DNA from 2 places in the Caballeronia sp. NCF2 genome. Region 2 is predicted to be linked to the other one. Evidence: predicted binding sites of a transcription regulator. Region 2 holds the regulator's gene; the other holds the start of a gene.

Region 1 (4,409 bases), on a different contig from region 2:
GCCGGTGATAGACTCGCCCGCGAGACGCGCCTTGTAAGCTACCTGAACAACATCGTTCGCGGATGTTGTCCCCGATATCCCATCAGGACTCGATAAATTGCCGTTCAATCTGCCGACCACGGCCACCGCGCCGTTTTGCCCATCGGAAGTCAAAGGCTCCATCGCCGTTTCGCCGGGCGCGCCGCTATGGAAGAAGCTTCTGCAATTCGCGGGGCCGGGCTTGCTCATTTCCATCGGCTATATGGACCCGGGCAACTGGGCGACGGATATCGAAGCCGGCTCACGCTACGGCTATAGCCTGCTCTTTGTCGTCGTGTTGTCGAGTCTTGCGGCGATGGTGCTGCAATGTCTTTCGATGCGCCTTGGCATCGTCACGGGAAAGGATCTCGCGCAGCTATCGCGTGAGCGTTACGCGAAACCGGTCGCGAGCGTGCAATGGATGCTCGCGGAGTTATCGATCATCGCGTGCGATCTCGCGGAAGTGCTCGGCGGCGCGCTCGCGTTTCATTTGCTGTTCGGCGTTTCGCTGATGTGGGGCGTGGTGCTCACCGCATTCGATACGCTCATCGTGCTGGGCCTGAAAGGCAAGAACTTTCGCGACCTCGAAGCCATCATGCTCGGGCTCATCGCGACGATCGGCGTCGGTTATATCGTCGAGCTCGTGCTCGTCAAACCGCATTGGCCTTCGGTTGCTGCCGGGCTCGTGCCATCGATTCACGCGTTGAGCGATCGCGAGCCGCTTTATCTCGCGATAGGCATTCTCGGCGCGACCGTGATGCCGCATAACCTGTATCTGCATTCCTCGATCGTGCAGACGCGCGTGGTGAATCGCGATGCGAAGAGCCTTGCATCGGCGATCAATCTCTCGCGGCTCGATACGATCGTGTCGCTCGTTCTCGCGCTGCTGATCAATGCGGCGATCCTGATTCTCGCGGCATCGGCATTTCACGCGACGGGACACACGCAAGTGACCGAGATCGAAGATGCGTACAAGCTGCTTGCGCCTATCGTGGGAACCGGGCTTGCGGCGATTCTCTTCGCGGTGACGCTCTTTGCATCGGGCCAGAGTTCGACGTTCACCGGGACCATTGCAGGGCAGGTCATCATGGAAGGGTTCCTGCAACTGAAAATCCCGTGCTATCAGCGCCGATTCATCACGCGGGCGCTTGCGCTCGTGCCAGCGTTGATCGGCGTGTACGTGATGGGCAACGGCGCGGTCGGCAAGCTGCTGGTCGCGAGTCAGGTCGTGCTGAGCCTGCAACTGCCGTTCGCGCTTTATCCGCTGATCCGGATGACGAGCGATCGCGGCCTCATGGGAGCGTTCTCGAACAAACCGTTCATGAAGCTCGTCGCGTGGGCGCTGTTCGTGGTCATCAGCGCGGCGAACGTCTGGCTCGTGGTGCAGACGGTCGCGGAGTGGCTCGGCTGAAATGAAAAGCGCCATGCACGATTCGATGTGCATGGCGCTTCGTCAAGCCGCGAGCGTTGTCTACTTCACTACCGCCGCCGGCGCATCCGACTTGACCGAGACCGGCGCGGGAAGCGCCGCTTCGACAGGCCGCGTTTCATCGACCGTGGTTCTGCCGCCATCGCGGAAGAACGCCTGTTCCGCGGCCTTGTTCAGCACGAGAATACTGATCCGCCGATTCGTCGGCTCGTCGACGACATCCTTGTTGAGCGGCAGCACGTCGGACAGTCCGCGCACTTGCAGCACCTTGCTTTCCTTCATGCCGCCCGCGACGAGCGCGCGCCGCGCGGCATTCGCCCGCTCGCTCGAAAGCTCCCAGTTCGAATAGCCCGCCTGACCGCCGGAATAGGGCACTGCATCCGTATGCCCCGCGATCGACACGCGGTTATCGACATCGTTCAGCGATGCGCCGATGTTCGTCAGAATCGTCGTCACATAGCTTTCGAGTCTCGAACTGCCCGATGCGAACATCGGCCGCTTGAGCGAATCGACGATCTCGATACGCAAGCCTTCACTCGTGATCGCGATGCGAATCTGGTCCTTATACGCGCGCAGCGCAGGCGTCTGCTCGATGAGCGCCATCAGCTTCTGCTTGAGCTGCTGCAGCTTGCGCAAGTCGTCCATCGCAACGGCAGCGCGCGCGATCGATTGCGGCACCGGTTGCGTCTGGGTCTTGTTGCCTTCACCCGGACGCGTGCTCGACAGATCCCTGCCGCCGCCCGCGATGACGCTCGTATGCGCCGACGCGCCGCCATCGTTGCCGAACAATGCGGAAAGCGGCGTATTGAAGTATTGCTCGATGCCTTCCTTGTCGTACTTCGATGTCGATCCGAGCAGCCACATCAACAGAAAGAACGCCATCATCGCGGTGACGAAGTCGGCGTAGGCGATCTTCCATGCGCCGCCATGATGGCCGTGTCCGTGCGCCTTCTTCTTGCGCTTGACGACGACAGTCGGCGCAAGCACGGACTGCAGCGGATCGCGTGACGGTTTCTCAGCCATGTGCGTTGGTCCTTTGCGTACCCGATGTCATCACGAAGCCGCCTTCGGCATCTTGGTGGCACGAACCGCGTCGTCGAGTTCCTTGAAGCTCGGACGATCGGCGGTGAAGAGCACCTTGCGGCCGAACTCGACCGCGATCGTCGGCGCATAACCGTTCATCGATGCGAGCAGCACGGACTTCACGCACTGGAACGGCTTCGCTTCGGCCGCGCCCTTCGCGTTGAGCAGGTCCGCGAGCGGGCCGATGAAGCCGTACGCCAGCAGAATGCCGAGGAACGTGCCGACGAGCGCACCCGCGATCATCTCGCCGAGCACGGCGGGCGCGGCGCCGACCGAGCCCATCGTGTGCACGACGCCCATCACCGCGGCGACGATACCGAATGCAGGCAGGCCATCGGCCATTTTCTGAATGGCGTTCGCGGCGATCGAGCTTTCGGTGTGGTGCGTGTCGAGCTCTTCGTCCATCAGATCCTGCATTTCGAGCGCGTTGACATTGCCCGCAGACATCATGCGCAGATAGTCGACGATGAAGTCGAGCAGATGATGATCGGCCATGACGTGCTCGTACTTCTGAAAGACCGGGCTGGACTCGGGCGCATCGACATCGGCTTCGAGCGCCATCATGCCTTCCTTGCGCGCCTTCTGAAGCAGTTCGTAGAGCAATGCGATCAGCGCGAGATATTTCTCTTTCGTGTAGCCGCCGCCCTTGAACGCCTTCGGAATCGATTGCAACGTTTTCTTGAGCGTCGCGGTCGGATTCGACACGACGAACGCGCCGATCGCCGCGCCGAAAATACACAGCAGCTCGAACGGTTGCACGAGGGCCGCGAGGTGGCCGCCGACGCCGACGAAGCTTCCGATCACCGAGCCGATGACCAACAACCATCCGATGATGACAAACATGATTTCTCCGCAAAAGTCCGGGCGCCGCGGGCCGTGCGTGCTCGGGATTGAGACGCGCACGGCTCGCGACGCATTGTTCGCTTGTTGTTGGACTTATCGGCGCGAAAGTGCCGGAGATTTAGGGTGTCGCGCGCAAGTTTTTCTTCGCAAATGTTTGCGGCGTAAATGTTACGTTCGTGGCGCCGCTTACTTCGCAGGTAATGGATCGCGTGATCATGTTTCGTCTAACATCGGTTGCATGAACTCGACCCTCGTACATCCAGCCGTTCGATCGGACGTCGGCGCGCTATTGCGCGAATGGCGTCAGCGCAGGCGCATGAGCCAGCTCGATCTCGCAGGCGTTGCGGACGTGTCCACGCGTCACCTGAGCTTCGTCGAATCGGGCCGCTCGCTGCCGAGCCGGGACATGCTGATGCGCCTCGCCGAGCAACTGGACGTGCCGCTGCGCGAGCGCAACACGCTGCTCGTCGCGGCCGGTTATGCGCCGCTTTATCGCGAGCGCGCGCTGGCCGATCCGCAACTTTCCGCTGCCAGGCGTGCTGTCGATCTCGTGCTCAAAGGGCATGAGCCGTATCCCGCGCTCGCGGTCGATCGTCACTGGACGATGATCGCGGCCAACGCGGCTTTCGCGCCGCTCGTCGCATCGGCGGATGCGCAATTGCTCGTGCCGCCCGTCAACGTGCTGCGGCTGTCGATGCATCCGCAAGGTCTCGCCGATGCCATCGACAACTGGCACGAGTGGCGCGCGCATCTGCTCGCGCGCCTGCGCCGGCAAATCGACGTGTCCGGCGATGCGACGCTCGTCGCGCTCTTGGCCGAACTGGAGGCGTATCCCGCGCCGCGTCACGCGACCCACGAGCCGCGCGGCGAGACCGATCCCGTCGTCGTGCCCTTGCGTTTGCGCACGCAGCACGGCGTGCTGTCGTTCTTGAGCACGACGACGGTTTTCGGCACGCCCGTCGACATCACGTTGTCGGAGCTTGCGATCGAAGCCTTCTTTCCCGCCGACGATTCGACCGCCGCCATCCTTCGCGAA
Region 2 (4,409 bases):
CGCAATGCCGCGCGCTGCTCGACGGTCCGGCGGACATCGTGCTGATCGATGCGCAACTCGATCGCCACGGCGCGCTGTCGACGCTCGCGGCGCAGGCGCATGACTTTCTTATTGTGACGCGGGTAGCCGCGTCGGCGATCACCGAGGCGTATGCGTGCATGAAACGACTGCACTACGCCCATGCGATCGGCCAGTTCCGCGTGCTCGTCAATCACGTGCAGAACCCGGCCGACGCGGCGGTCGCGTTCGACAACCTGTCGGGCGTCGCGAGCCGGTATCTGGCCGTGTCGCTCGTGCAGGCGGGATATGTGTCCGAGGATGCGCGCGTCGCTCGGGCGATGGAACTCTCACGCTGTGCAGTCGAAGCGTTCCCGGCCACGGCCGCGGCGCGCGACTACCGCGCAATCGCGGCGGAGCTCCTGCACTGGCCGATGCGCCCCGCGCCTTATATGCGCGATGCGGGCGGCCAGGCCGACGCGCGAAATCCGGTTAGCGACTCTGTACAGGGCGCGCGGGAGGCGTCGCATCGTGCGGCTGCGCTTCACGACTTTGCATTGAGCAGCACGGCGTCGATGTGATCAAGATAGGTGACCAAGATGTATAACGCCCAAGGCAAACTCTCACAGTCGGAAGTGCTGACGAAATACGCACCGCTCGTTCGACGGCTGGGGCTTCAACTCGTCGCCAAGATGCCGGCGAGCGTCGATCTCGACGATCTCATTCAGGCCGGCATGATCGGCCTGCTGGACGCGGCGAGCCGCTACAAGGAAGATCAGGGCGCGCAGTTCGAAACATATGCGAGCCAGCGCATCCGCGGCGCGATGCTGGATGAGCTCCGCGCGAACGACTGGCTGCCGCGCAGCATGCGCAAGACGTCGCGCGAAGTGGAATCGGCGGTGCACAAGGTCGAGCAGAACCTCGGCCGCGCGGCGAGCGAGCAGGAAATCGCCGAGCACATGAAGATGCCGCTCGACGAATATCAGTCGATGCTTCAGGACTTGCACGGCAGCCAGCTGATCTATTACGAAGACTTCGATCGCTCCGCCGACGACGAGCCGTTCCTCGACCGCTATTGCGTCGATCGTTCGGATCCGCTGTCCGCGCTGCTCGACGACAGCCTTCGCGGCGCGCTGATCGAAGCCATCGACAAGCTGCCCGAGCGCGAGAAGCTCCTGATGAGCCTCTATTACGAACGCGGCCTGAACCTGCGCGAAATCGGCGCGGTGATGGAAGTGAGCGAGTCGCGCGTGTGTCAGTTGCACAGCCAAGCGGTCGCGCGTCTGCGCACGAAGCTGCGCGAGCAGGCGTGGACGAGCGTCGAGGCCTGACGTTCCCTAGCTGATCTCGAAGTCCCGCGTCTCGGCGAAGACCGTTTTCCCTTCGCCGAGACTTTTCGCGCGGTACATCGCGCGGTCGGCGGCGCGCAGCACGGCGGTCATGCCGGTTTGATGCGCGGACGCCGCGCTCGAAAGCAGGCATGCGCCGATGCTCGCCGATACCGACACCGGCCGCTCCTGCACCGACGTAATTTCGCCGAGCGCCGAATGGATGTTGTCGGCCACCGACAACACGGCGTCGCGGTCGCGCATCTGATGCGCGAGCACGACGAACTCGTCGCCGCCCAGACGCGCGATGGTGTCCGACTTGCGCATGCGCTTCGCGAGCGAGTCCGCGAAGGCTTGCAGCAGCAGATCGCCGACGGCGTGACCGTAGGTATCGTTCACTTCCTTGAAGCCGTCGAGATCGATCAGAAGGAGCGCGATGGCGTGATCGCCATTGGCTTCGGGCGCGTTCATCGCGCGATCGACGACTCTTTCCAGCGCGTACCGGTTCGACAGACCCGTGAGCGGATCGGTCGATGCCTGACGCGCTAGATCGCGATTCGCGTTGCCGAGCCGATCGACGAGCACGCTCAGATACACCGATGCGCCGAGTACGCTCAGCGCGAGCCCGATCGCGGCGGGAAGATTCTCGTGCCACCACGGCTGCCAGACGGCTATCGCCGTGACGATGATGAGCGCCGTCGCGCACGATACGGCGAGCGTGCGCTTGCCGTATCGGCATCCCGAACCGATCAGAAACCAGAACATCACCCAGAGAAGCGGCAGCGCCCTTGCGCCGCCCGCGGCGAGCGCGAGCCCGAGGATCGTCTGATCGGCGATGGTCGTGACGGTCAGGCGCGCAACAGAAGGCGCGCTCATGCGGCTGACGATCAGAAGCGTGATCGCCCCATAAGACACATAGAGCGCGACGAGGCGCGTGGTCAGGAAGGCATCGTGTGAAGGGCGGAGCCACGCGAAAACGCCGTAAGCCAGAAGAACCACCGCTCCCATCCAGACCCGCAGCGTGGCCTGCTCGCGTTCCGGATTCCGGTGTTCGGACCATGCGAAGGCATAAGTCCGGCGTGCCGGTTGATGCGCCTGCTCCATACTGAACCCCTGGATGGTGATTTCTTTCTTTTATCTTGCTGCCAAGTACTGCGGCCCCGTCGCATGGCATCGGCTGAATGGAGTGGTATCGAGTTGCACCGAGCGAGCGATCCGCTATTTTGCAACGTTTTGCGAAGACGCTGTGTTTCGTGTAAGAACAGCTTAAGAACGTCCATTTCTCATTCACGGCGATGCGCGACGAATCCATTTCTTTGGCTGCCGAATGGCTGCCCGTTTGCAATAGCGAAGACGTGCCGGAAGGCGGCGCGCGCGGATTCATCGTGGCCGATGAGCGGATCGTCGTGTGGCGGGACAGCATCGGCGCGGCGCATGCGTGGCGCGATTACTGTCCGCATCGGGGCGCGCAGTTGTCGCTCGGGCATGTGATGCGCGATCAGATCGTGTGTCCGTATCACGGCTGGAGTTACGACATCGAAGGACAGTGTTTGCGGATTCCGTCGAATCCTTCATTGCGTCCGTCGAAGCGCGCGTGCGCGACGACTTTCGTTTGCGAAGAGAAGTACGGCGTTATCTGGATGTGTTTCGGCGAGCCTGCGTATGCGCTCGATTTCTTTCCCGAAGCCGCGATTCCCGGTGGCCGGCGCATCAATCTCGCGCCGCAGACGGTGAGGTCGTCGGCGCCGCGCGTCGTGGAGAATTTTCTGGACATGGCGCATTTCTCGTTCGTGCATGCGGGGATTCTGGGCGAGGACACGCATACGGAAGTGCCCGATTACGAAGTCGTCGCGAGCGATGAAGGTCTGGAAGCGCGGCAATGCCGATACTGGCAACCGGCGGGAATGCCGTGGCAGGGCGGCGGCGCGATGATCGATTATGTGTATCGCGTGAAGCGGCCTTTGATCGCGAAGCTGACGAAGATGGCGTCGGGCGGGCAGGGCGCGCTGCATATCATGCTGGCGGCGTCGCCGGTGACGCAGACAGAGACGCGCGCGTGGCTCGTCTCGATTCACGAGGATGATTCGACGCATTCCGATCGCGAGTTATACGACTTCAATATGGAGATTTTGATGCAGGACACGCCGGTGGTGGAGTCGCAATGGCCGCAGCGCTTGCCGCTCGATCTCGATGCGGAGTTGCATCAGAAGTGCGATCGGATGGCGGTGGCTTATAGGAGGTGGTTGGCGGGGATGGGGTTTGGTTGGGGGACGACGACGGCGAATCGCGACGGCGGACTCGAGTAGTTTCGACTGCGACGGCTGTCGAGTGGAAACGCTTGGCGCGCCCGGCTGGGATCGAACCAGCAACCCCTGCCTTCGGAGGGCAGTACTCTATCCATTGAGCTACGGGCGCATCGGAGAAGGGCTTGCGGAAGAACTACACACGCCGTAAGACGGCTGCAAGGCCCATGCGAATCCGAGAGGATACCTGTTTTCCGTGACGCCGTCCATCGTGCGGGACCGGACGCCCTGCGCGGAACGAGTCACAAAGCATCACACGATTCGGGTAAACGCCCGCTTCACCGCCCCGGCCACCCCGCGCCGACAGTTAAGCGTTCCGTCTATAATCGACCGTGCCTTCCCCAAGGCGCGCCTAGCGCACTGCCGTAGCTGTCACGCTGTCACTGAACCGACTCACACCAAAAAACGGGAGACGAGACAAGCATGAGCGAAGCACCCCACGGAGCCCCGATCAAGACACCCGGCCAACTCATCGCCGCGGTCATCGCGGGATTCGGCATCCCGGTCGCCATCATCATCCTGCTCGCGGTGTACGTGAACAATTCCACGCGCACCGGCGCCGGCACGGACATCGAGCAGTCGGTCAACGCGCGCATCGCGCCCGCCGCACAAGTCGATGTCCGCGACGCCAACGCGCCGCGCGTCTACAAGTCCGGCGAGGAAGTCTTTAAGGCCGTGTGCTCGGCCTGTCACGCGACAGGCACCGCCGGCGCGCCCAAGTTCGGCGATGCCGGCGCATGGGCCCCGCGCATCGGCGAAGGTTACGACACGCTGCTGCACA

What was found. The regulator FliA, encoded in region 2, starts transcription of late flagellar genes. The targets are predictions, from matches to a motif close to CTAAAGTTTNNNNNNNNNNNGCCGNTA.
Region 1: motA (flagellar motor stator protein MotA) is a predicted target of FliA. The motif match lies at 3,468-3,494, and genes of this name have one in related genera.

The regions. Positions count from the first base shown of each region.
Region 1 is NZ_JALQDN010000050.1:32,501-36,909, forward strand. It holds gene NCS02_RS16555 (Nramp family divalent metal transporter) at 98-1,429, shown strand; gene motB (flagellar motor protein MotB) at 1,490-2,470, opposite strand; gene motA (flagellar motor stator protein MotA) at 2,501-3,373, opposite strand; gene NCS02_RS16570 (helix-turn-helix domain-containing protein) at 3,612-4,409, shown strand, end outside.
Region 2 is NZ_JALQDN010000037.1:28,319-32,727, reverse strand. It holds gene NCS02_RS13920 (MinD/ParA family ATP-binding protein) at 1-578, shown strand, start outside; gene NCS02_RS13915 (RNA polymerase sigma factor FliA) at 597-1,328, shown strand; gene NCS02_RS13910 (GGDEF domain-containing protein) at 1,335-2,429, opposite strand; gene NCS02_RS13905 (Rieske 2Fe-2S domain-containing protein) at 2,642-3,631, shown strand; tRNA gene NCS02_RS13900 (tRNA-Arg) at 3,665-3,740, opposite strand; gene NCS02_RS13895 (c-type cytochrome) at 4,052-4,409, shown strand, end outside.